2 regions of the Streptomyces sp. NPDC051569 genome follow, and region 1 is predicted to be linked to the other one. Evidence: riboswitches for the same ligand, from Rfam matches in the RefSeq annotation. Region 1 holds a riboswitch; the other holds the start of a gene.
What was found. Region 1 has a riboswitch for S-adenosylmethionine ahead of thrC (threonine synthase). Riboswitches for the same ligand answer to the same signal wherever they lie in the genome.
Positions count from the first base shown of each region.

Region 1 (15,334 bases):
GTCCAGGACCGCTTCACCGCTGCGGCGGCGGAGTCCGACTCCACCGGCACCTCCGCGGGCGATGACGGTGAGAACCGCGACGGCCTGAACCTCCCGCAGGAGTAGCACCACCAGCATCCCACAGCACCAACCGGGGGCCCGTCATCCACGGCGGGTCCCCGGGCCCCACGCCCATGACGCCGACCGGAGGAACACGTGGACCACCACTTCGTCACCGCACTGGAAAAGGCCCTCGGCTGGGACGGGCCCGGTGAACTCGGAACCGCTTTCGCCCGGGGAACGATCGAGGACCTCGATCTGCTCGATCGCCTGCTCAACCCCAGGAAGCTGCTGGACCTGGTGATGCGCCGCAGCGTCACCACGCCCCAGTTCCGCATCTTCCAGGACGGGGCCGAACTGCACCCCGGCCGCTACATCCAGCCCTCCGTCACCCGGCGGGGACAGGCCATCCCCATGGCCGACATGCGCCGCGTCGGCGGGCTGATGCGCGAAGGCTGCACCATGGTCCTGGACGAGGTCGACTTCTTCGACCCGGCCATGGAGGCCACCTGCCGCGCGCTTCAGTGGTGGGCCCGCGAGCTGGTGCAGGTGAACGCGTACCTGACCACTCAGGACGCCAGTGGCTTCAGGCTCCACTGGGACGACCACGACACCCTGATCGTCCAGCTCGCCGGCCGCAAGAGCTGGGAAGTCCGCGGCACCTCGCGCAAGGTTCCGATGTACCGCGACTCCGCCACCACCGCCGAGCCCAGCGAGGTAATCGTCTGGCAGGGCGTCATGGAGCCCGGCGACGTGATGCACATCCCGCGCGGCTTCTGGCACCAGGCCACCCGCGACGACCAGGGCGACGGCTACAGCCTCCACGCCACCTTCGGCATCGTGAAGCGCGTCGGCGTGAACTGGCTCGCCTGGCTCGCCGACCAGGCCCGCACGCAGGAACTCTTCCGTTACGACCTGGGCCGTTGGAACTCCCCCGGCCAGTGGGAGGGACAGCAGCAGCTCTTGGCCGACGCCGTCGCCGAGCTGGCTACGAAGCTGACTCCGCAGGACTTCTTCGATGTCCGCGAGCGGGAACGCCTGGCCGCCCGGCACGTCCCGGCCACCGGCCTGTTCGGCAAGCCCGGGGCCGTCGTGTGCGTCACCGACTTCGAGCCCGTGATCGAGCAGCACCACGACACCGTGGACGTACTCGCCGCGGGCAAGAAGCTCACGTTCGCCGGCAAGGCGTGCCCCGCCCTCGCCCTGCTGCTGAGCGGCCACCCCGTCGACATCGCCGACGCCGCCGAGAAGACCGGCGTGGACGTGGCACAGCTCGCCGGGATCCTGCTGAAGGAGGAACTGTGCACGGAGCTGACCCCCGTCTTGTCCTCGGCCTACACCGGTCTCGTCACCACCGGGACGTCCTGACGGCCGCACTCGACCTCGGCGTCACCGCCCTGGACACCGCGGCTCCCTACTTCGGCTTCCGTTCGCACGTGGTACTGGCCGAGACGGCGGCCGATCTGCTGCCGAAGTTCGCCCTCTCCACAAAGGTGGGCTTCTTCCCGAGCGCCGGAAGTGCTGAGCACTCCCTCGATCCTGGCCGGCTGCGGCTGGCCATCGAGAAGGCCACCCAGGAGCTCGGCAGGGAACCTGACACCGTGCTTCTCCACAACCCCGAACGGAGCCTCGGGGGCCTGTCCCCTGCCGATGGCCATGCCCTCCTCGGCAATGCCTGCACCGCCCTGGCCGATGCCGCCCGCGACGGTCTGTGCAGCGTCTGGGGTGTGGCCTCCTGGGACCCCGGGCCACTCGGCACGGTCCAGGTGTACGACCTGCCGTCTCCGGACGTCCTCATGGTCCGGGCCGGGTTCCTCGTGGGCATCGACCTCCTCGACGCCACCACCGTCCTGCGTACTGCCTGGCAGGCGGGCGAGACCTGGGGCATGAGCCCCTTCGGTGGCGGCCACAGGAAGGTGTGGGAGGAATTCGATCCTCGGCCGTTCCTCCGACCGCCCCACGATGGCTTGTCCCGCGTGCAGGCGGCGTTCCGGACCGCGTTCCATCTGCCCAGCGTCTCCGCGATGGCGGTGGGTACCGACGACCCTGGGCACCTGGCCCAGTTGGTCAGGGCCCTGGGCACGGAGGTGGACACCGCCGCCGTCAGTCAGTACCTGCGCGCCCTCCACGGGCTCCGTCAGAGCTGAAGCTCGGCCACCAGACGCTCGGCCTCCTTCCGGGCCGGCGCCAGCAACGGATCCTCCTCGTACGCGTGGGGTCCGACGATCTTCGCCAGGAAGAACAGTGACATCAACTTGCCGTCCCGGCTCTCCAAGTCCGCGCGCCGCTCCTGCTGGACGCGGTCCGCGAGCCCCGGGACGGCAAGCGCGTTGCCCCACAGTGTCGCGGCGTCCAGGCCCCGGGGTGCCATGCCCCAGTCCTCCCAGTCGATGAGGGAGAACTCCGGCCCCATCACGTTGGCCCAGGTCAGGTCCGCATGAGCCGGCGCCCACCGCTCGATCCGCGTATCGGCCACCCCGGGGAAGACCGCCCCGAGGGTCTGGGTCACCTGCTCCTGCGTGATCGTCACCGTGTCCGGCGTCGCGATCCGGGGCGTTTGCTGTGAGGCAAGCGCGTTCAGCGAAGCGTTCAGCGCCTCCCACCACTCGGCTGGCAGGTCCGGGTCTTCGAGCACCAGGGCACCCTTGCCGATAGACGGCGATGGAATCAGCTCCAGCTCATCTGCGCGCCACATCACCGGCTCGCCCGACTCACGCCACGCCACGCCCTGGTACCACTCGGGCATCGCGACCCCTTGCAGCACGGCAGCGGCCTCAGTCCCGTTCCAGCCCTGCGGGCCAATCCGCTCGAATCCCCGCCGCTCGATACGCACCCACGTGCCCCGCTCCGTACGGCCCCCCAAGGAACGGCGCTTGCGTACCAGTGCCTCCCGATCCAGCCGCACGTGCAGAGCCTCTTCCACTCGCTCCAGCACGTCTTCGACCGGCTGACAGCGCAGGTCCACTCGGGCAGCGACAGGCAGGGAAACAGTCATCATGACCTCCTCGGCGAACGGATGACCGTAGCAGGAGCGGGCTGTCCAACACGACCCGTTCGTCAACGCCCGGTGCATCAACTCCCGCCCCTCCTTCGACCGCTGCTGAGACAGCGCCCGCCTCGCCCACGCGGCCGGCCGGAGCGGCTTTGGCAGGTGGGTAAGAAGCCGTTGTCCTATCGATCTTGAGTGCGGTGTGATCGAAAGTGGCTGCGGGGGCGGGTGAACTTGGTCGTGTTCGTGCATGAAGACAGGGCCTCTGGTGCAGTTCGGAGTTGCTGAGACACCGAGCACGCCAGGAGGTCCTGATGTCTATGTTGGACGCGGTCGAAGGCGGCTCGGATGGCGGACGGGGCAGTGTTCTCCGCAACCGGCACAGCCGTCTTCCCGACGTCAGCACCACCGCCCGGACCAGCGAGAACCTCGACGAGAACCTCCCGCGCACTCACGAACCGTTCCCCAGAACAACTCCGCGTCGCGCAGCTCGGCAAGGACCCGGTCCGCTTCCCTCACGCAACACCTCAACCCGCTGCCGGGCACCTTGTTCCCGCTCCTCCAGCAAACCGACCACCGACGGCATCCCGGACCTCCACGACCAAGACGACACGACGTGTCCTGTCTGCCACAGAATCCGCCACACCATGTCTGACCAGCAGAAAGTCAGCGATCAAGTACGGAAAGACAACAGCTTCTGACCGGACCTGACCGGACCCGACGTGTACCGCCCGGGGTGTCAGGCGGGCAGCGCGCGCAGCGCCTCCAGCTGGTCCAGGAACCACCGCTGGGGCGGGAGCGCCGTCGCCGCCGCCGCCAGGCGCTTCGAGCGTTCCGCCCGTTCGCCCGGGGGCATGCTCAGCGCCTGGTGGAGGGCGGCGGCCGTGGCGCTGATGTCGTACGGGTTGACGACCAGGGCGTCCTCGCCGAGTTCCTCGTAGGCGCCCGCCTCGCGCGACAGGACCAGTGCGCAGCCGTTCTCGGCGACCAGGGGGATCTCCTTGGCCACCAGGTTCATGCCGTCGCGGATCGGGTTGACGAGCGCCACGTCCGCCAGCCGGTAGGCGGCCAGGGAACGCGCGAAGTCGTCCTTGACGTGGAGGACGACCGGGAGCCAGCCATCCGTGCCGAACTCGGCGTTGATCTCGTCCGCGACGCGCTGGACCTCGGCCGTGTAGTCGCGGTAGACCGCCAGGTCCTGCCGGGACGGGTAGGCGAAGGCGACATGGACGACCTGTTCGCGCCACTCGGGATGGTCCGCCAGCAGCTGCCGGTACGCCCGCATGCCCCGCACGATGTTCTTGGACAGCTCCGTCCGGTCGACGCGGACGATGACCTTCCGGTCGGTGCCGCCGATCTGTTCGCGCAGCGACACCAGCCGCTCGTCCACGTCGGGGCGGTGCGCGCGCTCGCGCAGGAAGTCGGCGTCCGCGCCCAGGCCGTGCACGCCGATCCTGGTGTTGCCGGTGCCGCCCAGCAGCTCCGTACAGCAGGCGGTGAACGCGTCCGCCCACCGGCGCGTCAGGAACGCCGCCCGGTCCGCGCCGAGGATGCCGCGCAGCAGCTGCCGCGCGATGTCGTCCGGCAGCAGCCGGAAGTAGTCGACCGGCGCCCACGGGGTGTGCGAGAAGTGCCCGATCCTCAGGTCGGGGCGGAGCGCCCGCAGCATCCCCGGTACCAGGGCCAGGTGGTAGTCCTGGATCAGGACGGCCGCGCCGTCTGCCGCCTCGTCGGCCAGCGCCTCGGCGAAGGCGCGGTTGTACGTCTCGTACGAAGCCCACTGCGCGCGGAACTCCGGCCCGAAGGCCGGTTCCAGCGGCGTCTGGTAGAGCAGATGGTGGACGAACCAGAGCGTGGAGTTGGCCACGCCGTTGTACGCGTCCGTGTACACATCGGGCGCGATCCCCAGCATCCTGACCCGCTGATCGCCCGTGTCGGCCTGGTCGAGCCTGCCGCCCGTGCGCCGGACCGCCTCCCGGTCACCCGCGCCGAGCGCCGCGCACACCCACACCGCGTCCGCGTCGGACCCGATGGCCGACAGCCCCGAGACGAGTCCGCCGCCGCCCCTCTTCGCCTCCAGCGCGCCGTCGTCACGCAGGGTGTACGAGACGGGGCCGCGGTTGGACGCGACGAGGACCTGGGCGGGGGTCCGTACGGGGACCTGGGCGGGCTGCTCGGAGACCATGTGCCGAACCTAGCCCGTAGCCGAAACGCTCAAACGTACGGACATGCCCGCGCTGGGGTGAGTCGTGCCTCACTCGTCACGCTGCGCGTGCCCCGCCGGGGCGGCGACCCGGCACCTGACCTGGAGACCGGTCGTCACGCCGCGCGCCCGGCCGTGTACTCGGCGATCTCCAGCATCGGCGGCCGCTCCTCCGTGTCCACCGCGTGCGTCCTCGGTACGAAACCGTCCTCGCCCCGCTCGAACTGCGTCAGCCGCGGCCTCACCAGATGTGCCCGGGACAGCCGCAGCTGAGCCGTACGGTAGATGGCCGCCGCCATCCGCCCCAGCGCCCGTTCGTCCTGGTGGCGGTGGACGCGCACCCCCACGTCGACCTGCGCCAGCGCGTCGAGCCCCTCCGTGTCCAGCGCGTCCACCAGCAGGCCCAGCTCCACGCCGTACCCCACAGGGAACGGCAGCCGCTCCAGCAGCGAGCGCCGCGCCGCGTACTCCCCGCCCAGCGGCTGGACGAAGCCCGCCAGCCTCGGCCAGTGCAGATTCAGCAGTGGCCGCGCCACCAGTTCGGTCACCCGGCCGCCCTGGCCGCCACCCGCCGTCCCCCCGGCGGCCCGGCTCAGCGGCCGGTCGTACATCGCCTTCACGAACCGCACGTCCTGGTCGGTCAGCAGCGGCCCCACGATCCCGGAGACGAAGTCCGCCGAGAACTCCCGCAGATCCGCGTCCACGAAGCACACGATGTCCCCGCTCGTCACCAGCAGCGACCGCCACAGCACCTCGCCCTTGCCGGGCAGCGCGGGCAGTCGCGGCAGGATCGTGTCCCGGTGCACCACGCGCGCGCCCGCCGCCGCGGCGACCCGCGCCGTACGGTCGGTCGAACCGGAATCGATCACCACCAGCTCATCGACGAGCGGCGCCTTCTCCATCAGCTCACGCCGGATCACCGAGACGATCTCGCCGACCGTCTCCTCCTCGTCCAGCGCCGGCAGCACCACGCTCACCGTGCTGCTTCGCATCGCCTTCGCCGCCAGGATCCGGTCGAGCGGGCGGTCGGCCACGGACCAGGAACGCCTGGTCAGCCAGCGTTCCACCTCTTCCAGCACGGTCGGCACTCCCTGCACGTGATCCATCTCGCGGTGCGGACGACCATCTCAACCGCCCGCTACTTCCGTTACAGTCTTGAACAACACGAATGGCTGCCGCATGCCGGGGGCCGTTACGTGGAAAAACGCACCGGACCCCAGGTCCGGCGCCATACCGCTCATCCAGAGGGGCAGAGGGAACGGCCCGTTGAAGCCCCGGCAACCATCCCGCCGACCGCGAGGTCACGGTGGGGAAGGTGCCAATTCCGTCTCGCGGCGAAGTGCGTCGCGAGGAAGATGAGGAGAAAGGGCCTCGCCTCCATGGCTGTGCAGACCGTCCACCACGAATCCGCCTCCGGCGCCGTCGATCTCGGACCCGCCGCCGCCCTCTCGTGCCGCGAATGCGGAGAGCGCTTCGGCCTCGGTCCCCTTTTCGCCTGCGCCTCCTGTTTCGGGCCGCTCGAAGTCGCGTACAACCTGCCGAGCGGGGGCCCCGAAGAGCTGAAGAAGCGCATCGCGGAGGGCCCCGACAACATCTGGCGCTACGCCCCGCTGCTGCCCGTCCCCGCCGACGTGGCCACGAAGCCGAACATCAACCCCGGCTTCACCAAGCTCGTCAAGGCCGACAACCTCGCCCGCGAACTCGGCATCACCGGCTCGCTCCACGTCAAGGACGACTCCGGCAACCCGACGCACTCCTTCAAGGACCGCGTCGTCGCCATCGCCGTCGAGGCCGCCCGCGCCTTCGGCTTCACCACTCTCTCCTGCTCCTCCACCGGCAACCTCGCCGGCGCCGTCGGCGCCGCCGCCGCCCGCGCCGGCTTCCGCTCCTGCGTGTTCATCCCGCACGACCTGGAGCAGGGCAAGGTCGTCATGGCCGCCGTGTACGGCGGTGAACTCGTCGGCATCGAGGGCAACTACGACGACGTCAACCGCTTCTGCTCGGAGCTCATCGGCGACCCGCTGGGCGAGGGCTGGGGCTTCGTCAACGTCAACCTCCGCCCGTACTACGGCGAGGGCTCCAAGACGCTCGCGTACGAGATCTGCGAGCAGCTCGGCTGGCGGCTGCCCGACCAGCTCGTCATCCCGATCGCCTCCGGATCGCAGCTCACGAAGATCGACAAGGGCCTGCAGGAACTGATCAAGCTCGGCCTGGTCGAGGACAAGCCGTACAAGATCTTCGGCGCCCAGGCCGAGGGCTGCTCCCCGGTGTCCACCGCCTTCAAGGCCGGGCACGACGTCGTACGGCCGCAGAAGCCCGACACCATCGCCAAGTCCCTGGCGATCGGAAACCCGGCCGACGGCCCGTACGTCCTGGACATCGCCCGCCGCACCGGCGGCGCTGTCGAGGACGTGAACGACGAGCAGATCGTCGACGCGATCAAGCTGCTGGCGCGCACCGAGGGGATCTTCGCGGAGACGGCGGGCGGCGTGACCGTCGGTGTCACGAAGAAGCTCATCGAGGCCGGACTCCTGGACCCGACGCTCACCACCGTGGTGCTCAACACGGGCGACGGTCTGAAGACGCTGGACGCCGTGGCGCCGACGACCGGGCCGACTGCCACGATCCCCGCGAGTCTCGACGCCTTCCGCGCCGCCGGCCTGGCCGGCTGACCACGCCGTCCCCGTCCGGCCCGCTCCGGGCCCGCGCCCTGCCGGGCGGCGGGCCCGCCGAGCACCACCGCCCACCACTGAAGGAAGGCACCCCACCATGAGCGTCAAGGTCCGCATCCCCACCATTCTCCGTACGTACACCGGTGGCCAGGCCGAGGTCCCGGCGGAGGGAGCGAACCTCTCCGAGGTCATCCAGTCCCTGGAGGCCGACCACCCGGGCATCGCGGCCCGTGTCCTGGACGACCAGGGCAAGCTGCGGCGCTTCGTGAACGTCTACGTGAACGACGACGACGTCCGCTTCGAGCAGGGCCTGGAGACCGCCACTCCCGAGGGCGCGGGCATCTCGATCATCCCCGCCGTCGCGGGCGGTTGCTGACACTCCGTAACTCCCACGGCCCTCTCCGCAAGCGAAGCGGAGGGGGCCGTTCTTTATGGTTGAGCGCGATAGAGTAAGGGAACGCCCCTCCGCTCCACGCGCCCAACGCCCGTGAGAACGCGACAAGATGGGGCCGAACTCCCGGTGCCGTTTGCGCTTTAGGTGCGCTTTGCCCGGCCCGACTTGCCCTGGAACGCAGTGAATTCATCGCTATGCGTGTTCAGCCATGCCCAGAATTCTCGTCCGATTGACCTGTTGCAGAGGGCAGTTGGGCAGATACATTCAGCCGCGGTCGACGCGTTCCGGCGCGAAGTATGGCCCCGCGCAAGGGCCAGTAATAGGGGAGTTAGGCATGGCTCAGGGCACCGTCAAGTGGTTCAACGCGGAGAAGGGCTACGGCTTCATCGCGGTCGACGGTGGTGCGGATGTTTTCGTCCACTACAGCGCGATCCAGATGGACGGTTACCGCACCCTTGAAGAAGGTCAGCGAGTGGAGTTCGAGATCTCGCAGGGCCAGAAGGGTCCGCAGGCGGACATGGTCAAGCTCGCCGTCTGATCCCGGCGCGATCGGCCACCGACGCACTCACGCCGAGGGGCCCGTATCCCAGAGATGGGATACGGGCCCCTCGTGCGTGCCCGGCGTGCGCGTGCCCCGCTGCCCGTGCCCGTGCGCGTGCCCCGCTGCCCGTGCCCGCGCGCCCGCGCGCCCGCGCGCCCGCGCGCCCGCGCGCCTGTGTCCTCGCTGCTCGCGGGTGCCCGGACCGGGTGCGGTGGGTGCCGTCCGGGCGGTCTCCGCGAGGGGCGGTCGCTCGCCGGAGACGCCGGAGGAGCTTGCACTCTCGGGGGTCGAGTGCTAATCATTGGCGTTAGCACTCTGCAAGTGAGAGTGACAACTTATGGACCGGGTCGGTGAGGCCCGAAGAGCCGGCGGGGCAAGGAACCGCATGGCTCTCAGGCCGTCCGTCGCGGGCGCCGACACGGTCCGGAGCAATCCACCCCAGTCCGGGAGGACCACTTCACATGGCTAAGATCATCGCGTTCGACGAGGAGGCACGGCGCGGTCTCGAGCGCGGGATGAACCAGCTCGCCGACGCCGTCAAGGTCACCCTTGGTCCCAAGGGCCGCAACGTCGTCCTCGAGAAGAAGTGGGGCGCCCCCACGATCACCAACGATGGTGTTTCCATCGCCAAGGAGATCGAGCTCGAGGACCCGTACGAGAAGATCGGCGCCGAGCTGGTCAAGGAAGTCGCCAAGAAGACGGACGACGTCGCCGGCGACGGTACGACCACCGCGACCGTGCTCGCCCAGGCGCTCGTCCGTGAGGGCCTGCGCAACGTGGCCGCCGGCGCCAACCCGATGGCCCTCAAGCGCGGCATCGAGAAGGCCGTCGAGGCCGTCTCCGGCGCCCTGCTGGAGCAGGCCAAGGACGTGGAGACCAAGGAGCAGATCGCTTCGACCGCCTCCATCTCCGCCGCTGACACCCAGATCGGCGAGCTCATCGCCGAGGCCATGGACAAGGTCGGCAAGGAAGGCGTCATCACCGTCGAGGAGTCCCAGACCTTCGGTCTGGAGCTGGAGCTCACCGAGGGTATGCGCTTCGACAAGGGCTACATCTCGGCGTACTTCGCCACCGACATGGAGCGCATGGAGTCGTCCCTCGACGACCCGTACCTCCTGATCGTCAACTCCAAGATCGGCAACGTGAAGGACCTCCTTCCGCTGCTCGAAAAGGTCATGCAGTCCGGCAAGCCGCTGCTGATCATCGCGGAGGACGTCGAGGGCGAGGCGCTGTCGACGCTGGTCGTCAACAAGATCCGTGGCACCTTCAAGTCCGTCGCCGTCAAGGCCCCGGGCTTCGGTGACCGCCGCAAGGCCATGCTCAACGACATCGCCATCCTCACCGGTGGAACGGTCATCTCCGAGGAGGTCGGTCTCAAGCTTGAGAACGCCGGCCTGGACCTGCTGGGCCGTGCCCGCAAGGTCGTCATCACCAAGGACGAGACCACCATCGTCGACGGTGCCGGTGACAGCGAGCAGGTCGCCGGTCGCGTCAAGCAGATCCGCGCCGAGATCGAGAACAGCGACTCGGACTACGACCGCGAGAAGCTCCAGGAGCGCCTCGCGAAGCTGGCCGGCGGCGTGGCCGTCATCAAGGCCGGCGCCGCGACCGAGGTCGAGCTCAAGGAGCGCAAGCACCGCATCGAGGACGCGGTGCGCAACGCCAAGGCCGCCGTCGAGGAGGGCATCGTCGCCGGTGGTGGCGTGGCTCTGCTCCAGGCTTCCTCGGTCTTCGAGAAGCTGGAGCTCTCGGGCGACGAGGCCACCGGTGCCGCGATCGTCAAGCTCGCGCTGGAGGCCCCGCTCAAGCAGATCGCCGTGAACGGTGGTCTTGAGGGTGGCGTCGTCGTCGAGAAGGTCCGCAACCTGACGGTCGGCCACGGCCTCAACGCCGCGACCGGCGAGTACGTCGACATGATCGCCGAGGGCATCATCGACCCCGCGAAGGTCACCCGCTCTGCCCTGCAGAACGCGGCCTCCATCGCGGCGCTGTTCCTCACGACCGAGGCCGTCATCGCCGACAAGCCCGAGAAGGCCGGCGCCGCCGGTGCTCCGGGTGGCATGCCGGGCGGTGACATGGACTTCTGATCGACCCCAGGCTCCGGCCGCCGGTTGATCAACCGTCCTGACCGAGGGCGGCACCTCCTCTCACGAGGGGGTGCCGCCCTCGGGCGTTTCAGCGCGCGTAGTCCTGGAGTTTTTCGGTGTCCAGGGTGATGGCAACGGGACTCGGGAGCTTGACCGTGGCGCCGTACGCGTGGGAGACGCGATTCCGGTAACGGCCCTTTTCCGGATCGGTGTACACCACGACCTGCTCGGCGTCCCGGTCGATCAGGAGGTAGACGGGGATGCCCGCAGCGGCATAGCCGTCCCGCTTCTCCACACGATCGTGGCGATCGGTGTCCCGGTCGTGCGACGTGACCTCGACGGTCATGAGGACCCCGTCGGCCGGAGCCCATTCGCTGTGCCCGGCGAAGTTGCCGACTTGCGTCAATGTGCCGTCCGGGCGGGCACGGCCGTTGCGATATGTCTCCACCATCAGCCCCTGCTCCGGATAGAGGCCCAGTTCCGGGCGCTGCTGGAGACACTGCCGCAGCAGCCACATGATGATCTCACCGTGGTCGCCGTCCGGCACGGGCTTGACCTCTAGCTTTCCGTTGATGAATTCGAGCGTGACCGTCTCGGGCGTATGACGAGCGATCGCCTCGAAGTCCTCGACGGACATCTGGCCGATGTGGGCGCTGGAGCTGGGGGTCATGGTGTCGCCTCCTCGCCTCCATGGTGCCCCGGGCTGGTGTCGGCGGATCAACTGAACCGTCACACGGGGGTCCTTTCCGGGGGGCGGGACGCCGCCGCGCGGGCCTCGGCGGCCAGTGCCCGGACCCGGTCCGGGGGCACCGGGGACGGGCCGCGTACGGGTGCGGGCTCGCCCCGGCACGGGCCGCACTCGCCGTCGAGCAGGGTCTCGGGGCGGCCCGGGGCGCAGCACGTGGCGCACTCCAGGATCCGCAGCGCGGGCCGGGGGGCGATGACCGGTTCCGGTGGGAGCTTCTCCTCCAGGCGCTTACGGGTGAAGGCCGCCGGGTGGTGGATGACGGAGGGCAGTCCGTTGGTGAGGGCGCGCAGCACCTGCCGTTCGGTGGCGCCCCGCTCGAACCAGGTGGCGGTGAGCGGTTCCAGCGCCGTGCAGTCGGCGGCGGACAGCGACAGCGCGGGGGCGGTCCGGCCGAGCGCGGCGAGCAGGATGTAGGCGCGGGAGCGGGTTTGCCTACGGGCGGACGCCCCGTCGTCGGGCGGTACGTCACCGGAGATGAACGCGGACCACCAGGCGTTCGTGCGTGCGGTCCGGGAGAACCACGTACGCGTCACCCAGCGCGCCCCGTCCTCCGTGAAGAGGTGTTCGCGGCCCCGCCGCAGATGGCCGGTGGCCTGGAGTGTCCGCAGCGCGGTGCGCAGTGCGCACTGGCCGTACGGAAGGGCCTTGGCGAGGGTCTTCACGGACATGTCCGAGCCGTCCCGCAGCCGGTCGATGAAGGCGGCGACGGCCGCCTCGCGGCGCGGCAGGTGGGCGAAGTCGGCGGAGCCCCTGGGCGGTTGATCCGGGGTCGAACGCTTGCCGTAGCCGGGGTTGGCCATCGGGTGAGAAGCCTGCGGAGATGCCGCGAGGTCGGGCGGAGCCGGGCGCGACGGGTCGGGGGCAGCACTAAACTGGGTGTCAGCCATCAGATCGCTTTCTCAAGTGGTCGATCTTGTTGGTCAGGCCCCCGCAGGTGTTGTCGCACCGAGCGGGGGCTGTTTGCTCTCTGGGCACGCTAGAGCGCCGACACCCTCCGTGGCAAGCCGGTCACCAGGCGTCAACTCGCCAGTCAGTCAGGGTGGGTGGGTGGGTGGGTACTGATCCTTCCTGCCACTCCTTGTGAAGAGGGCTCGGAGCACGCGGCTTGAGCTCCGGGCGGCGCCCCGGACACCAGGCGGCCCCGGCTGCCCGTGGTGACCTGTCGGTCGGGTGGGCGGCCGGGGCCGGTGGGTGTGTGACGGGCGGTCAGCCGACCGGTACCGCGCGCCGTGCCGGGGTGTTGGTGAGCGGCCCGGAAGAGGCGTCGGCGGAGGGTTCCGGTGATCCCAGGAGGCCCGTGAGCGCGGCGCCCTCGGTGTCGGCGGCCCGCGCGAACAGGATGTCCACGTGGTCGTTCCGGGTGGCCGACCAGGTGGCCGCCGACCACAGACCCAGCCGCGCGGCCAGCGCGTGGAACTCCTCGGTGTCGGGAGCCAGGGAGCCGTCCGGCTCGGGCACGTCCGGGACGAGCCGCCGGTTCGGTACGCCCGTCACACGGACCGGCAGCACACGCCCCGGCACGGTGAGGAGGGCGGCGAGCCCGTCCAGGTCCGTCACCTCCGTCCCCCAGACCAGCGGGGCCGCCGAGGCCAGCGAGACGGTCCGGGCCGGGGACTTCGCCAGGACGACGTCGTACCGGTAGCGGGTCAGCTCGTTGCCGGTCGTCGCCCGCTTCGTCCGCACGTCGACGGCCGCGATCGCGTCGAGTCCGGCCGCGAGGGCGGTGAAGTACGCCGGATCGACGAGCAGTTCGTTCTCCGTCTCGACGGCCCGCGCCGTCAGTGCCCGCAGCGCCCCGGCGTCCGTACCGGCGGGTGCGCGGCGGAGCTGGACGGCGGCGGCGAAGCTCTCCTGGAGCCGGAGATTCCGTACGTCACCGATGAAGAGCCGGCCGCCGGGGGCCAGCAGCCGCAGCGCGCCGGTCAGGACACCGGTCAGATACTCGCCGCTGGGGAAGTACTGCACCACCGAGTTGATCACCACGGTGTCGAAGGAGCCCTCCGGCAGCCCGTCGGTGACATGCGCGGGCTGTGCCCGCAGCTCCACCCGCTGCTGGAGCGCGGGGTGCGCTTCGAGCTGCGTGCCGAGCGTCGCGATGGCCACCGGCGACAGGTCCGTACCGACGTACGTCTCGCAGTGCGGCGCGATCCGGGCCAGGAACACGCCGCTGCCGACGCCGATCTCCAGGACCCGGCGCGGGCGCGTTTCGAGGATGCGGTCGACCGTGGCGTCGCGCCACTCGCGCATCTCCGCGACCGGGATCGCCGACCCGTCGTAGCTGCTGTCCCAGCCGGTGAAGTCCTCGCCCATCGCGTCCCACGACCCGGTGTACGACGCGTCGTAGACGCTCTGCCAGGTGTCGAGCCATTCCTGCTCGGCGGCCGAGGCGGCCGAGGCGTTCGCAGGGGTGCGTGTGGTGCGTGTGGTGGGTGCGGCCGGTGCGGCGGTGGGCCCGGCCACCAGGACACCGGCGGTCCCCAGGAGCTTCTCGTCCGCGCGGCGCTGCTCGGTGTCCCGGTCCTCGATCTCGGCGTCCGGGACCGCGTCCGGCAGGGCGTCCTCGACGTACCGCAGCCGCCGGTTGAACCAGGCGCGCACGGTCCACAGGGTGAGAAGCAGGCCGCTGGTGATGACGACCAGCGCCAGACCCCGGCCGGGACCGGTGCCCAGGAGGGCTCCGAAGGAACCGGCCAGCGCGCCGCCGGGCAGCAGCATCGGGCGGAAGACGTGGTCGGCGAGCGGCCCGACGACCAGGTGGCTCAGCGGCATGGCCATCGTGACGATGGTGATGAAGATGGCCAGGACCCGGCCCTGGAGCTCCAGGCCGACCTTCCGCTGGAGCAGCGCGATCCAGTGACCGTTGATCAGGGATTCGGTGAACGCCATGCCGAACATGCCGGCGACCAGCAGCCACGGTTCCCCGGCGAGGCCGATCACCAGCAGCCCGAGGTTGTTGGCGCCCATGAAGAGGATCATGCCGTCGGTACGGCGGCGGGTGCCGCCCCAGATGCCCATGGCGACCGAACCGAGCACCGCGCCCAGGCCGCCCGCCGTGAGCACCACCCCGAGCGTGGAGATGTCGTACTCGATGAGGATCAGCGGGGTGATCAGGGCGAATCCGGCGGCGTACAGGAAGTGGTCGACGATGAAGTACCAGAGCATGGACTTCAGGCCGGGCCGCTTGGTGATGTACCGCCAGCCGTTCACGATCTCCGCCCGTACGGCTTCCTCACGGCGGCGGAACATCCGGTCCGGGAAGCGGACCAGCAGCAGCGTGCCCACGGCCACCACGAAGGTCGCCACATCGATGAGGAGGATCGCCGGAAGGGACATGACGCTCAGCAGTCCGGCCCCGAGCATCGGGGCGAACAGCGCGCCCGCTCCCGTACCGAGCTGGGTGACACCGCTCGCGTGGCCGAGGAACGGCTTGGGGACGAGCTGGGCGACGGCCGCCAGATACGCGGGCCGCTGGAAGGCGGCGCTGACCGAGGTCAGTCCGCAGAGCAGGTAGACGTACGGCATGTTCAGCCGGTCACCGGCGATCAGCCCGATCATCGCCAGCGTGGCGAGCCCGGCGCCCAGGTCGCTGAAGAGCATCACCTTGCGGCGGTCGTACCGGTCGGCCACCACCCCGGCGAGCGGCCCCAGCAGCAGGCCGGGC
Region 1 is NZ_JBITDJ010000008.1:181,546-196,879, forward strand. It holds gene ACIBAE_RS15545 (hypothetical protein) at 1-105, shown strand, start outside; gene ACIBAE_RS15550 (JmjC domain-containing protein) at 196-1,407, shown strand; gene ACIBAE_RS15555 (aldo/keto reductase) at 1,341-2,186, shown strand; gene ACIBAE_RS15560 (hypothetical protein) at 2,177-3,034, opposite strand; gene ACIBAE_RS15565 (trehalose-6-phosphate synthase) at 3,768-5,213, opposite strand; gene ACIBAE_RS15570 (glucosyl-3-phosphoglycerate synthase) at 5,348-6,310, opposite strand; SAM riboswitch class I at 6,466-6,593, shown strand; gene thrC (threonine synthase) at 6,611-7,903, shown strand; gene ACIBAE_RS15580 (MoaD/ThiS family protein) at 8,001-8,279, shown strand; gene ACIBAE_RS15585 (cold-shock protein) at 8,632-8,835, shown strand; gene groL (chaperonin GroEL) at 9,300-10,925, shown strand; gene ACIBAE_RS15595 (Uma2 family endonuclease) at 11,014-11,595, opposite strand; gene ACIBAE_RS15600 (hypothetical protein) at 11,655-12,560, opposite strand; gene ACIBAE_RS15605 (amino acid adenylation domain-containing protein) at 12,880-15,334, opposite strand, start outside.

Region 2 (15,334 bases), on a different contig from region 1:
CGCGTGGCGGCGCGAGCAACACCGGCGCCGCCAGCTCCGCACCGTCGAAGACACAGGTCATCTCGGCGCCCGTCTGCGCCGCGAGCATCGCGAGTCCGCCGAGCAGCCGCAGCCGCTGCTTCTCCAGCGGCATCGTCGGATAACCGGTCTTGGTGACGTTGTAGCCGTCCACGACCAGGTGCGCCTGCGGCAGCGCGAGCAACTGGTCAAGCAGCGCGGGATCGGTCTCGGAGAGCGCGCGCGCCGCGATGTCCTTGGGCGACATCCGGCCCGGCTCGACCGCGTCGACGGTGTCGGCGGGCCGGCTCGCGGCGGGCGGCAGGGCCAGCTCACGCCGCAGCCCCTGCGCCGCCTCCAGCACCGTGTCCAGCAGCAGCCGCAACCGCATGTCCTCGACCGAACGGCTCTCCCGGGTGGAACGGCGGCTCGCCTCGACCGCCGACTCCGCCTCGCCGAGCCGTGCCCTGATCCGGCGTGTCTCGCTCTCGGCGGCCGACACCTGCGCGGCCGCCTCGGCTCTGACCGCCTCGGACTCCGCTCTCGTACGGCGCAGCGCGGCCTCGCCCCGCTTGATGTCGCTCTGGGCGCTGCGCAGCTTGCGCTGGAGCGATTCGGCCTCCTTGCGGGCCGCCTCCAGCTCCGCGCGCAGCCGTTCGGTCTCCGTCCTGGTCTGGGTCCGGGCCGCGACCAGCTCCGCACGCAGCCGTTCCACCTCGCGCCGGGTCTCCTCGTCGGCGCGCTCGGCGTCCGCGCGCTGGGCCTCCTCGCCCGCGGCGGCCACCAACTTCACCCATCCGGGGGGCCGCAGCACGTACGCGGCGGCGGCCACGTCGACAGGATCGGCCGCGGCGGGCGCCGATCCCGACCCCAGAGCGGCGGCCAGCTCGGGCTGCGACTGGCCGATCCGCTCCCCGATGCGCTGCCGGAAGAGCGGGTCGCTCTCCAGCGCGGCGGCCATCGCGTTGCCCGCGAACTTCGACCGCCTGTTCGGCGTGAAGCGGGCGTACTGCCGTAGCTGCGCGGGCAGTTCGCTGACGGTCAGTCCGCCGAAGGCGTCCGAGACCAACGCCACGACCCGGCGCCGTACCCCGTCCGGGAGCGGGCGGTCGAGCGCCTCGGCGGCGTCACCGCCGGCCGCACCGGCCGGCTCAGCTCCGCTCGCGGGCTGCTCCACGATCCGTCACCCCACTACCCTTTTTGGGCCGCTCCGTCAGGAACCGGCACCCGGCCTGTCCACCAGTTCGATCTGATCCAGCGCGTTGCACCAGCGGCAGCGCACCGACTCGATGGTCTCACTGACCACCTCGCGCTCCTCGACGTTCGGTTCCCCGGCCAGGTCCAGATGGACGTACTCGACGACCTTCGACGACCGGGTCACGTCGAAGCGCGTGAGATTCCCGCACAGGGTGCAGCGCCATCGCGTGGCGTCCGTCGGCTGGGGCACCGTCGTCATCGTCGCGGTCCTCTTTCGTCGTCCCTCGTGCGGCTTCCCGCCGTACGCCCTCGAACTGGCGGATGTACTCCTCGTAACCCTACGGCCTCACGGGTACCCCACGGGGCGGCGAGGCACTCCGTGCCGTTCGGTCCGGGTAAGCCATGCTCTGTCCGTGATCAATACGCGGACGACGGCCGGCGGACCGGTGGTGACCTACGGACTGATCGGCCTCTGCTGTCTGGCTTTCCTGGTCAGCCCGCTGTCGGGCTTCAATCCGGCGTTCGGGAGAGGCGACGCCCTCCTGGCCGCGCAGAGCGCGTATTTCGAACGGTGGGGTGTCATCCCGGGCGAGTTGACGACCGGTTCCCCGCGCGCCCTCCTCACCCCCCTGACCGCGCTCTTCGTCCACGGCAGTTGGCTTCATCTGCTGGGCAACATGCTCTTCCTCTACGTCTTCGGGGCGATGACCGAGGAACGCATGGGCCGGTTGCGGTTCGCGCTCTTCTACCTCGCCGTCGGCTATCTCGCCCTGTCCGCGTACGCCGTGGCCAACGCCACGTCGGAACAGACCCTGGTGGGAGCGTCGGGGGCGATCTCGGGGGTCCTCGGCGCCTTCCTCTACCTCTTTCCCCGGGCGCGCGTCACCAGCGTCTTCCCGTTCCTCCTCTTCCTGCCGCTGCGCTTCCCCGCCTGGATCGTGCTGATCTTCTGGTTCGTGCTCCAGTGGCTGGCGGCGCGCGGCGCGGGTGCCGGGCCCGGGGTCGCCTATCTCGCGCATCTGGTGGGCTTCGGCGCCGGCTTCCTCTACGCCGGGGCGCGGTACTGGCGTAGCGCTAGAGTGAGGATCCAAACCGGGGCCACCGAGGGAGAACGCCAACCGTGATCACCGCGATCGTGCTCATCAAGACCAGCGTGGACCGGATCCCGGAGATCGCCGAGTCGATCGCCGCGCTGGACAGCGTCAGCGAGGTCTACTCGGTCACCGGCACGTACGACCTCATCGCCATGGTGCGGGTGGCCAAGCACGACGATCTGGCGGATGTCATTCCCGGCCGGATCAGCAAGATCGCGGGGGTCGAGGCCACCGACACGCATGTGGCGTTCCGCACCTACTCGCAGCACGACCTCGAAGCGGCCTTCGCCATCGGGCTCGACGCCTGAGACCCGTCCGGCGAAGATCCCGGACAGGCCCTCGGGCCGCCTTGCCGCTTGCGGGTCGGGCCGCCGCCTTCCCGGTCACGGGTCAGGCCGCCGCGCCGTCCCGGTCGGGGACGCAACGGCCGTCCTCCGTGCGGTAGTTCCAGCGCGCACCCTCGCGCACCAGCTCCGTCACCGCGCGGACGAAACGCTCCACGTGCTCGTCCGGTGTGCCGGCGCCGAAGCTGACCCGGATGGCGTTGAGCGAGCGCTCGCCCGGCTCGGCCTCCGGGGCGCCGCACTCCCCCGCCTCCCCCGGGTCGCTGTCCAGCAGGGTCCGCAGCAGCGGGTGGGCGCAGAAGAGACCGTCCCGGACGCCGATGCCGTACTCCGCCGACAGCGCGGCGGCGAAGTGCGAGCTGTTCCACCCCTCGACCACGAAGGACAGGACGCCCACCCGGGGGGCGTCGTCGCCGAACAGCGAGAGCACCCGGACCTCGGGAACCCCGGCGAGACCGGCGCGCACCCGTCCGACGAGCCGCTGCTCACGGGCGGCCAGGGCGTCGAAGCCGGCCTCGGTGAGGGCCTTGCAGGCCGAGGCGATCGCGTACACCCCGATGACGTTGGGCGAACCGGCCTCGTGACGGGCGCTCGTGGTGTGCCAGTCGACATCCACCCCGCCGTCCGCGCGCCGGACCACCTTCCGGCTGGCGCCGCCGCCGGCGAGGTACGGCTCCGCGTCACCGAGCCAGTCGGCCCGGCCCGCGAGCACCCCGGAGCCGAACGGCGCGTACAGCTTGTGCCCGGAGAAGGCGACCCAGTCGACGTCGAGAGCGGCGATGTCCACCGGGTGGTGCGGCGCGAGCTGCGCGGCGTCGAGGACGATCCGGGCGCCCCGCGCGTGTGCGGCGGCGGCCAGCTCCCGTACCGGCCACAGCTCACCGGTGACGTTGGAGGCGCCGGTGACACAGACCAGCGCCGGGGCCTTCGGATCCCGCCCGGCGAGCGCCCGCTCCAGCGTGGCGACGGCCTCGGCGGGGGTGCGGGGCGCGTTCAGGTAGGTCACCCGGGCGTCCCGCCAGGGCAGCAGCGACGCGTGGTGCTCGGTCTCGAAGACGAACACCTCGCAGCCGGCCGGGACCACGGCGGCCAGCAGGTTCAGTGAGTCGGTGGTCGAGCGGGTGAAGACGACCTGGTCACCGGGGCGGCAGCCGAGGAACTCCGCGACCACCGCGCGGCTGTTCTCGAAGAGGTCGGTGGACAGCTGCGAGAGATACCCGGCGCCCCGGTGCACGCTGCCGTAGTACGGGGCGTACGCGGCGACGTCGTCCCACACCCGCTGGAGGGCCGGGGCGCTGGCCGCGTAGTCGAGCGCGGCATAGGTGACCTCGCCGCCGGTGACGAGGGGGACGGTGACATCGCGCCCGAGCACCGGCAGCGGCGCGGCACAGGCGGGGATGTCGGCGGACTCGGCCGCTTCGGCGGGCTGGACGGTCGTGGCGGCGGCGTGCGGGTATGCGGACATGGCGGTTTCTCCCGGCAGGACAAGTCGGAACGGCTTCAAGGACCCGCACGGCGGCACGACGCCACGGCAGCACGACGGACGACGACACGACGGACGACGTCACGGAACCAGGCGCTCAGGGCCGATGCGGGGAATGCCTCGACACACGGAGATCACCGTGCGGAGGTGGGCTGAAGAAGAGGGCTGACAGCCCTAGCACATTCGCTTGCTCACGAGACTGCTCCCTTGAGGACCAGGACCCCAGAGGTTGCAGGGGTCCGCGCTTGCCGTGAGCCTTGCTGCCCACGGCCTGGTCTTCACCCGGGGCACCCCGCCACGGACGGAGGGTTGCCGGACAGCGAGCCGGGGCCTTAATCGCTGTCACTCATGACCTTGGCCGAGAGTATGGCACAGGGGGTGAGGCGCCCCGAAGTGGTGTCCGCGATACGGGACACAGAAGACGGGACGCGGGAGACGGAACACGGGAGACGGGACGCAGACGACGGGACGCGGGAGAACGGGGCTCAGGAGAACGGGACTCAGGGCACGGGAGACCGCCCGGTGCGCCCCACCGCCGGCGGGGCGCACCTGACCTCGGCTACCTGTTGCTCGCCGCGACCCAGCGCTCCAGGGCGCGCTTCGCCGCCCCTGAGTCGATGGACTCGGCCGCCCGGGCGATCCCGGCCGCGAGCTGGAGCTCCAGCGAGTCGCCGGTCGGATCCAGCGCCGCCAGCGCCGCCGCCGAGTTGAGCAGCACGGCGTCCCGTACGGGGCCGGTCTCCCCGGCCAGCAGCCGGCGCGCGACATCCGCGTTGTACGAGGCGTCCGCACCGCGCAGCGCCTCGACCGGCACCAGCTCCAGGCCGACGTCCCGGGGGTCGAAAGCTACCTCGGTCACCTTGCCGTCCCGGACCATCCAGACCCGTGAGGTGGCGGTGGTGGTCAGTTCGTCGAGCCCGTCGTCGCCCCGGAAGACCAGCGACGAGTTGCCCCGGCCCGCGAGCACTCCGGCCACGATGGGCGCCATCCGCGCATCCGCCACGCCGACGGCCTGGGACCGTACCCGGGCCGGGTTGGTGAGCGGGCCGAGGATGTTGAACGTGGTCTGCGCGCCGAGCTCTTTACGGGCCTTGGCCGCGTACCGCAGGGCGGGGTGGAACTTCACCGCGAAGCAGAAGGTGATCCCCGCCTCCTCCGCGACCTCGACGACCCGCCGGGGCGTCAGCTCCAGATTGACGCCGAGCTTCTCCAGGACGTCCGAGGCACCGCTCGCCGAGGAGGCAGCGCGGTTGCCGTGCTTGACGACCTTGGCGCCGGTGCCGGCCACCACGATCGCCGACATGGTGGAGATGTTGACGGTCTTGGCGAGATCACCGCCGGTCCCGACGATGTCGACCGTGCGGCCCGGCACCTCGATCGTGTTGGCGTGCTCGTACATGGTGCGGACCAGCCCGGAGACCTCGTCGACGGTCTCCCCCTTCGCCCGCAGCGCGACCGCGAAACCGGCGATCTGCGCGTCGGTGGCCTCGCCGCTCATGATGCGGTCCATGGCCCACGCGGTGTCGTCCGTGGTCAGGTTCTCGCCGCGCAGCAGGGGGTTCAGTACGCCCGGCCAGGTGCGGGCCGCCACGGTGTCGCCTCCGACGGGGGTAACAGCGCTCATGCTCGCTCCTGGGTGTCCGGTGACGGGTGCGTGACCTTGTGCGGCCCGCCGCAAGCCTATCGGCGTACCCCGGCGCGCAGGACCGGGTACGCCGAGGGCCCCGGCCGGTTCCCTCGCGGGATACCGGGCCGGGGCCCTCGGTGGTGACGACCGCCGGCGGCCGGGCGGGATCAGTGGTGGCCGTGGCCGCTCGTGATCTCGTTGTACTCCTCGGCGGAGGGCTTGGGGATCTGGTTCCCCTCGCCGTAGTAGCTCTTGCTGAGCTTCGTACGGAGCTTCTCGGCGGGGTTGACCTTGCGGGCGACCCCGTTCTCGTCGACCTCGGGGCCGATCTCGGCGGGCTCGTACTGGTCGTGCGCCGTGAGCTTGTACAGGTCGCCCTGGTCGAGCGGCGTGTGCACCTCGACGAACTCACCGTGCGGCAGCCGCTTGATGACGCCGGACTCGCGTCCGTGCAGCACCTTCTCGGCGTCGCGCCGCTGCAGACCCATGCAGATCCGCTTGGTGACGACGAAGGCGATGACCGGTGCGACGAAGAACCCGATCCGGACCACCCAGGTGATCGCGTTGATCGAGAGGTGGAAGTGCGTCGCCCAGATGTCGTTGCCGCCGCCGACCAGCAGGATGAAGTACCAGGTCAGCCAGGCCATACCGAAAGCGGTACGGGTCGGGGCGTTGCGCGGGCGGTCCAGGATGTGGTGCTCGCGCTTGTCCCCGGTGACCCAGGACTCGATGAACGGGTAGACCGCGATCGCGGCCAGCACCAGCGGGAAGATGATCAGCGGGATGAAGACACCCAGGACGAGGGTGTGGCCCCCGAAGTTGATCTCCCAGCCCGGCATGACACGGATGAGGCCTTCGGAGAAGCCCATGTACCAGTCGGGCTGCGCACCGGTGGACACCTGGTCCGGGCGGTACGGGCCGATCGCCCAGATCGGGTTGATCGTGGCGATCGCCGCGACCACCGAGATGATGCCGAAGACCAGGAAGAAGAAGCCTCCGGCCTTCGCCATGTAGACCGGCAGCAGCGGCATGCCCACGACGTTGTTGTTCGTCCGGCCGGGGCCCGCGAACTGGGTGTGCTTGTGGTAGAAGACCAGGATCAGGTGGCCCACCAGCAGGCCCATCATGATGCCGGGCAGCAGCAGGATGTGGACCGAGTAGAACCGGGCCACGAAGTCGCCGCCGGGGAACTCCCCGCCGAACAGGAACATCGACAGGTACGTACCCACGATCGGTACGGACAGGATCGCGCCCTGCATGAAGCGGACACCGGTGCCGGAGAGCAGGTCGTCCGGGAGCGAGTAGCCGGTGAAGCCGGTGAACATGCCCAGGACGAGCAGCAGGAAGCCGAAGATCCAGTTGATCTCACGCGGCTTGCGGAACGCGCCGGTGAAGAACACGCGCATCATGTGCACGATCATCGCCGCGACGAAGATCAGCGCGCCCCAGTGGTGGATCTGCCGGATGAGCAGACCGCCACGGACGTCGAAGCTGATGTCGAGCGTGGAGGAGAACGCCTCCGACATCCGCACGCCCTGGAGCGGGACGTAACCGCCGTGGTACACGACCTCGTTCATCGAGGGGTGGAAGAACAGCGTCAGATACACACCCGTGAGGATGATGATGATGAAGCTGTAGAGGCAGATCTCACCGAGCATGAAGGACCAGTGGTCCGGGAAGATCTTCCGCATGTTGGCCTTGGCCAGGCCGTAGATGCCGAGCCGGCCGTCCGCCCAGTCGGCGACCCGCTCACCGGCAGGTGCCTTGCGGTTGTTTTTGTCAGCGGTACTCATCCGCGCTCCCAGAAGGCAGGGCCGACGGGCTCGTCGAAGTCGCCGAGCGCTTCGAGGTTGCCCTCAGCGTTCACGCCGATCCGCAGCTGCGGAAGAGCGTGACCGGCCGGGCCGAAGATGACGCGGGCGCCGTCGGAGAGGTCGAAGGTGGACTGGTGGCACGGGCAGAGCACGTGGTGCGTCTGCTGCTCGTACAGGCTGATCGGGCAGCCGACGTGGGTACAGATCTTCGAGAACGCCACGATCCCCTGGTGGGACCATTCGAGCTCGCGCTTGTCCTTGATCTCGTCCGGCTGGATACGGACGATCATCAGGGCCGCCTTGGCGATCTCCTTCTGGAACTCCTCGCTGTCCTCGTGCAGCCCCTCGGGCATGGCGAAGGTCAGCGAGCCCACGATGACGTCCTCGGGACGCAGGGGCTCATCGGTGTTCATGTTGATGAGCACCTTGCCCTTCGCCCACAGGGTCGAGCGGAGCTTCTTCTCGGGCAGCGGGCCGAGGTCGCGCAGCAGCACCACACCGGAGAGCGGCACCAGCGCCAGCGCGCCGAACATCGTGTTGCGGATCAGCTTGCGCCGGCCGAAGCCGGACTCGGCCGCGCCCGCCGCGAAGTCCGCCAGGACCTGCGCCTTGACCTCGGGCGGCGCCTCGATCGGGTGGCGCTCGGCGGGGGTCTCCACGTCCGACATCAGGGTGCGGGCCCAGTGGACCGCGCCGGCACCGATGCAGAAGAGGGCGATACCCAGCGTCACACCCAGCGAGAAGTGCAGGATGCTGACGTGGCCGATGGGCCAGATGAAGACGCTCTTGTCGACCGGGAACGCCACGAACGAGGCGATGAAGGCGACGGTCGCCACCATCGACAGCAGGAACAGGAAGGCGACCACGCGCTCGGACCGCTTGGCCGCGCGCTCGTCGATGTCCTGGATCCGCGGCTGGTGGGCCGGCAGGCCCGGGTCGGCGAACGGGTCGCCCGCTCGCCGCACCTGGCTGTGTCCGGCGCCCTGCTCGTGCGGCAGGTTCTCTTCTGGATTCTCTTGGCTACTCATGACTTCTTGGCCTTAGCGGTGTGGGCCGCGACCCAGATGGCAACTGCGATCAAAGCACCCAGACCGAAGATCCAGGCGAACAAGCCCTCGCTGACCGGGCCCAGGCCGCCCAGCTTGAGCCCGCCGGGGCTCTCGGTCTGGTCTCCGTTCACCGCCTTGACGTAGGCGATGATGTCCTTCTTCTGCTGCTCCGGCAGGGTGCTGTCGGGGAACGAAGGCATGTTCTGCGGGCCGGTCTGCATGGCCTCGTACAGGTGCTTCGGGCTGACGCCCTCAAGGCCGGGGGCGAACTTCCCGTGGGTGAGTGCGCCGCCCTCGCCGGTGAAGTTGTGGCACTGGGTGCAGTTGGTACGGAACAGGTCGCCGCCCTTGGCGATGTCGGCGCCGTCGGGGCTGTACTGCTGCTCGGTCGGGATGATCGGACCGGCACCGAGCGACGCGACGTACGCGGCGAGCTGGTCGATCTCCTTCTGGTTGTAGATGACCTTCTTCTTCGGCACCTGCGCGCCGGGCTGCTGGGCGGGCATACGGCCGGTGCCGACCTGGAAGTCCACGGCGGCTGCGCCGACGCCGACCAGGCTCGGGCCGTCAGTGGTTCCCTGACCGCCGGTTCCGTGGCAGCTGGCGCAGCCGACGGAGTAGAGCTTCTTGCCCTCCTCGATGGCGAGGGACTGGGCGGTCTCGTCGGCCTGCGCCGTGCCCGCGGGCGCGAACGCGGCGTACAGCCCCCCGGTGGCCGCCAGCGCGAGGAGTAGGACGACGAGCGCCGCCAACGGGTGGCGTCGTCGTGCGGAGAGCTTTTTCACGGATTACCCCGGTGTCAGGATCTTCAGCGTCGGTGCTTCTGGACTGTGAGCGCTTCGGGCGCGGTGCCCGGCTACTTGATCAAGTAGATCGTGGCGAAGAGGCCGATCCAGACGACATCGACGAAGTGCCAGTAGTAGGACACGACGATGGCGGCTGTCGCCTGCTCATGAGTGAATCTCTTGGCCGCGTACGTCCTGCCGAGAACGAACAGGAACGCGATCAGACCACCTGTCACATGCAGACCATGGAAGCCGGTGGTCAGATAGAACACCGAGCCGTACGGGTCCGAGGACAGCGAGAGGCCGTCCTCCCTGACCAGCTCGGTGTACTCGAAGATCTGACCGCCGATGAAGATCGCACCCATCACGAACGTGACCACGAACCACGCCCGGAGCTTCTTCACGTCGCCTCGCTCGGCGGCGAATACGCCGAGCTGACAGGTGAGTGAGGAGAGCACCAGGATGGTGGTGTTCGTCGCCGAGAACGGGACGTTCAGGTGCGAGGCCACTTCCTTCCAGTGGGCCGCACCCATCACCGATCGCAGGGTGAAGTACATCGCGAAGAGGGCCGCGAAGAACATCAGCTCGGAACTCAGCCAAATGATGGTTCCGACGCTGGTGAGGTTCGGCCGATTGACCGACGGGTGCGCGTGCCCGGTTTCTACTGTCGTTGCTGTCGCCACGACCGACATTATGTCGGTCGCTTATCCCGCCCTCACCTCGGGGGGTGCCGTTCGGTGTGTCCATGGGGTGTGTCCAGCCCGAACGGCCCAGTGAAGGGGTGTCATTAACCGTGCTGACACGGTGTCCGACGGAGTAGCATCCGCGCATCGGTTCATGGCAATGAAGCCCTGAAGCCCTCGCAGACACTGATGTCACGGAGGAACAATGCAGCCGACCGCCACGGTGCTGGTCTACAGCGACGACGCGAACACCCGCGAGCAGGTGCGGCTGGCAGCGGGACGCAGGCCGGCCGCCGACGTACCGCCGGTCGAGTTCCTGGAGTGCGCCACCCTGCCCGCGGTACTGAAGCACCTGGACAGGGGCGGCATCGATGTCTGCGTGCTGGACGGCGAGTCGGTCCCGGCGGGCGGCATGGGCGTCTGCAGGCAGATCAAGGACGAGGTCTTCAACTGCCCGCCCGTGCTGCTGCTGATCGGCCGCCCGCAGGACGCCTGGCTGGCCACCTGGAGCCGTGCGGACGCCGCGGTGACCCTTCCGGTCGAACCGGTCGGTTTCGCGGACGCCCTGGCGGCGCTGCTGCGCGCCAGGCTGGCCGTGGGGGCCTGAGGGGGACCGTGCGGGCCTGATGGGCGGACCGGCGGCGCTGAGCGGAGCCCGGCCGGGGCCCTGGGCCTTTCCGGGGGCCCAGGGGCGCCTTCAGACCTCGGGACGGAGCCGTGCCGCGTCGGCGGGGCCGCTGCCGTCCCGGGTCCCCGCCTGCAGGACGCTGCCCTTGCGCCATTTGGCCCAGCTCAGGTTCCAGTCTCCGAAGCCGTTGCCGAAGTCCTCCATCGTGTCGCCTTCGCTGTTGACGACTTTCACGATGTCACCCTGACGCACGGTGTCGTAGAACCATTCGGCGTTACTGGTGGACATGCCGATGCACCCGTGGCTGACGTTCGCGGACCCCTGTGAGCCGACGGACCACGGCGCGGCGTGAACATACTCACCGCTCCACGTCACCCTGGTGGCCCAGTAAACGGGCAGATCGTACGAGTCACTGCTGCCTTCGGCGATGCCGATGCTGGTGCCGCGCATCCGTACGAACTCCTCCTTGCCCAGCACGACCTTGATGCCGTTGCGGGTCGAGAAACCGGGCTTGCCCGTCGTCACCGGGATGCTGTTGATCTCCTCGCCGTTGCGCAGGACCGTCATGTAGTGCGATTCGGCGTCGGCGACGGCCTCCACCCGGTCCCCGGTGGTCAGCTTGAGCGGCTTGGCGGCGCCGCCGTACAACTGGTTGCCGACCTTCATTCCTTCGAGGTTGCTCGTCGCGGTGATGGTCCCGTTCGCCGGCCAGTACTCCTTGGGGCGGAAGTGCAGCTCCTTGTCGTCCACCCAGTGCCAGGCGCCGTCCACGACCGGCGTGGAGCGGACCTTCAGGGCTCCCTCGACGACGGCCCTGTCCTGCTTCGACTTCACCGGCGCGCTGAGCTTGGCCGTGATGGGCTGTCCGACACCGTACTTGCCCGCCTCCGGGCCGAATTCGACCTTGAGGGTCTTCTTGGCGGCGGCGGTGTCGAAGGTGATGGTCCGGGCGCCGGGCGCGCCGTCCTCGTCCTCGGTGGCCACCCTGACGGTGTACCGGGCGCCGGCCGCCAGCGGGGCCGTGGAGTGCCAGCGCGTGCCGTCGGCGGTGAGTTCACCGGCCAGGTGGTGGCCTGCCGTGTCCATGGCGGTGACGTCGGTGATCCGGTCGTCGCCCCCCTTGGCGGTGACCTCCAGGGGCTTGTCCAGATCGACCTTGGTGCTGCCGCCGGGCGCGCTGAAGGCGACCTGTCCCGTGGCGTCGTGGGGCCGGGAGGCGAGCGGGTGGCTGTCGGCACCGCACGCGGTCGCGCCCGCCCCGAGGGACACGACCAGCAGGGTGCAGCTGAGAACGGTGCGCAAGCGTGGCGTGTGGTTCATGGCTTCACGGTATGAAGATTCGTCCGTACCAGCGCGACGAGTGATGCAAATGGGGGGCCCGGACACTCCTTGTCGGAGTGTCCGGGCCCCCTGGGAGCACTGCGCGTGCTACTGGTTCCGGCTCTCACCGCGGTAGAACTCGAAGACCCAGCCCCAGAGTCCGACGAGGATCAGCGGGGCGGCGAAGTAGATCAGCCACCAGCCGATCGCGATGCCGAGGAATCCGAGCGCGCCACCGACCGCGAGCGCGAACGGCTGCCAGCTGTGCGGGGCGAAGAACCCCACCTCGCCGGCCTCGTCCGCGACATCGGCTTCCTTGTCGTCCTGGGCCATCGCGTCCACCCGGCGGGCGGTGAAGGCCAGGTAGAAGCCGATCATGATGCTCAGGCCGAAGGCCAGGAAGAGCGCCGTCGTACCGACCGGGTCCTTCGACCAGACGCCGTACAGGATGGCGATGGCCAGGATGAAGATGCTCAGCCAGATGAACATCCTGCCTTGGATCTTCACTTCCCGGCCTCCTTGCCACCGGCGAGGGCCTCGGCCCCGGTGCCGTGGTCGGCGTTCTCGAGCTGGTCGAGCGCGGCGATCTCAGGGTGATGCAGGTCGAATGCCGGGGATTCGGAGCGAATACGCGGCAGGGTGATGAAGTTGTGCCGCGGCGGCGGGGAGGACGTCGCCCATTCGAGCGACCGGCCGTAGCCCCACGGGTCGTCGACACCGACCGGCTTGCCGTACTTGGCGGTCTTCCAGACGTTGTAGAAGAACGGCAGGACCGACAGGCCGAGCAGGAAGGAACTGATGGTGGAGATGGTGTTCAGCGTGGTGAAGCCATCGGCGGCGAGGTAGTCCGCGTACCGCCGGGGCATACCTTCAGCGCCCAGCCAGTGCTGCACCAGGAACGTGCCGTGGAAGCCGATGAACAGCGTCCAGAAGGTCATCTTGCCGAGCCGCTCGTCCAGCATCTTGCCGGTGAACTTCGGCCACCAGAAGTGGAAGCCGGCGAACATCGCGAACACCACGGTGCCGAAGACGACGTAGTGGAAGTGCGCGACGACGAAGTACGAGTCGGAGACGTGGAAGTCCATCGGGGGCGAGGCCAGGATGACGCCGGTCAGACCACCGAAGGTGAAGGTGACCAGGAAGCCGATCGTCCAGAGCATCGGTGTCTCGAAGGACAGTGAGCCCTTCCACATGGTGCCGATCCAGTTGAAGAACTTCACCCCGGTCGGTACCGCGATCAGGAAGGTCATGAAGGAGAAGAACGGCAGCAGCACACCGCCGGTCACGTACATGTGGTGCGCCCACACCGTCACCGAAAGGCCCGCGATAGCGATCGTCGCCGCCACCAGGCCGATATAACCGAACATCGGTTTGCGACTGAAGACGGGAATGATCTCGGAGACGATCCCGAAGAACGGCAAGGCGATGATGTACACCTCTGGATGGCCGAAGAACCAGAAGAGGTGCTGCCAGAGCAAGGACCCGCCATTGGCGGCGTCGAAGATATGCGCACCGAACTTGCGGTCCGCCTCCAGGGCGAAGAGCGCGGCGGCCAGCACCGGGAACGCCAGCAGCACCAGCACACCGGTGAGCAGGACGTTCCAGACGAAGATCGGCATCCGGAACATCGTCATGCCGGGCGCGCGCATGCAGATGATCGTGGTGATGAAGTTGACCGAACCGAGGATCGTGCCGAAGCCGGAGAAGGCCAGACCCATGATCCACAAGTCGGCGCCGATACCCGGCGAGCGGACGGCGTCCGACAGCGGGGAGTAGGCGAACCAGCCGAAGTCGGCGGCACCCTGGGGGGTGAGGAAGCCGGCCACGGCGATGATCGAGCCGAAGAGGTACAGCCAGTACGCGAACATGTTCAGCCGCGGGAACGCCACGTCGGGCGCGCCGATCTGCAGCGGCATGATCCAGTTCGCGAATCCGGCGAACAGCGGCGTCGCGAACATCAGCAGCATGATCGTGCCGTGCATCGTGAACGCCTGGTTGAACTGCTCGTTCGACATGATCTGCGTGCCGGGACGGGCCAGCTCGGCGCGCATGAAGAGCGCCATCAGTCCGCCGATGCAGAAGAACGCGAACGACGTGACCAGGTACATCGTGCCGATGGTCTTGTGGTCGGTGGTGGTCAGCCACTTCACGACGACATTGCCCGGCTGCCTGCGCCGGACCGGCAGTTGGTCCTCGTACGAGTCTTCGCCTGCGACCGCGTCACCGTGGGGTTCGTTGAGAATGCTCACAGTTTCTTCGTCTCCGCATTCCTGGCCGGATCCGTCTGCGCGATGCCGGACGGGATGTAGCCCTTCTGGCCCTGCTTGGCCAGCTCTTCCAGGTGCTTCTGGTAGCGCTCCGGGGAGACCACCTTGACGTTGAAGAGCATCCGCGAATGGTCCACACCGCAGAGTTCGGCGCACTTGCCCAGGAAGGTGCCCTCCTGGTTCGGGGTCACCTCGAAGGAGTTGGTGTGCCCCGGGATGACGTCCTGCTTCATGAGGAACGGCACCACCCAGAAGGAGTGGATGACATCACGCGACGTCAGGATGAACCGGACCTTCTCGCCCTTGGGGAGCCAGAGGGTCGGACCCGGGTTGCCGGTCTGCGGATTCCGCGTGCCCGGGATGCCGGCGTCGTAGACGCCTTCCGCACCCTTCGGGAATTCCTTCCGGAACCGGTCGGGGATGGCGTCGAGCTGCGAGGGGATCTTGTTCCCCGTGCTGGCGTCGCCGTCCACGTTCTCGATGTAGTTGAAGCCCCAGCTCCACTGGTAGCCGACCACGTTCACGGTGTGGGCCGGCTTGGCGGAGAGGGAAAGGAGCTTCGTCTCGTCCCGAGCGGTGAAGTAGAAGAGCACCGAGACGATGATGAGGGGGACCACGGTGTACAGCGCCTCGATGGGCATGTTGTACCGGGTCTGCGGAGGTACCTCCACCTTGGTGCGGCTGCGCCGGTGGAAGATGACGCTCCACAGGATCAGACCCCACACCAGAATGCCCGTGATGAGCGCTGCCGCCCACGAGCCCTGCCACAGGGAGAGGATCCGAGGCGCCTCCTCCGTCACCGGGGTGGGCATACCAAGGCGGGGAAAGTCCTTGTATGTGCAACCGGTGGCGGTTGCGAGGATCAGGCCCGCAGTCAGCACCTGCGGCAGCTTCCGCCGCATCGGGCGCCGCGACGAGCGGTCGGAGCCGTTGGGACTCACGTAGCGCCTTCCCGAGAGTCTCGCCCGCGCGGCCGGCTGCGGCCGTCTCGATCGGTCGCCGGCCCTGTCGCGGGCAGGGGTTTGGATGTTTATGCGGACCAAACC
Region 2 is NZ_JBITDJ010000004.1:185,882-201,215, forward strand. It holds gene ACIBAE_RS09045 (NYN domain-containing protein) at 1-1,174, opposite strand, end outside; gene ACIBAE_RS09050 (hypothetical protein) at 1,211-1,453, opposite strand; gene ACIBAE_RS09055 (rhomboid family intramembrane serine protease) at 1,608-2,318, shown strand; gene ACIBAE_RS09060 (Lrp/AsnC family transcriptional regulator) at 2,315-2,596, shown strand; gene ACIBAE_RS09065 (aminotransferase class V-fold PLP-dependent enzyme) at 2,679-4,097, opposite strand; SAM riboswitch class IV at 4,352-4,469, opposite strand; gene trpD (anthranilate phosphoribosyltransferase) at 4,675-5,739, opposite strand; gene ACIBAE_RS09075 (cytochrome bc complex cytochrome b subunit) at 5,910-7,535, opposite strand; gene ACIBAE_RS09080 (Rieske 2Fe-2S domain-containing protein) at 7,532-8,584, opposite strand; gene ACIBAE_RS09085 (c-type cytochrome) at 8,581-9,390, opposite strand; gene ACIBAE_RS09090 (heme-copper oxidase subunit III) at 9,462-10,082, opposite strand; gene ACIBAE_RS09095 (hypothetical protein) at 10,279-10,680, shown strand; gene ACIBAE_RS09100 (Ig-like domain-containing protein) at 10,771-12,021, opposite strand; gene ACIBAE_RS09105 (cytochrome c oxidase subunit 4) at 12,130-12,528, opposite strand; gene ctaD (cytochrome c oxidase subunit I) at 12,525-14,270, opposite strand; gene coxB (cytochrome c oxidase subunit II) at 14,267-15,229, opposite strand.
Region 2: it holds a riboswitch for S-adenosylmethionine, as region 1 does, so the genes downstream of both, ACIBAE_RS09065 (aminotransferase class V-fold PLP-dependent enzyme) here and thrC (threonine synthase) in region 1, are expected to answer to the same signal.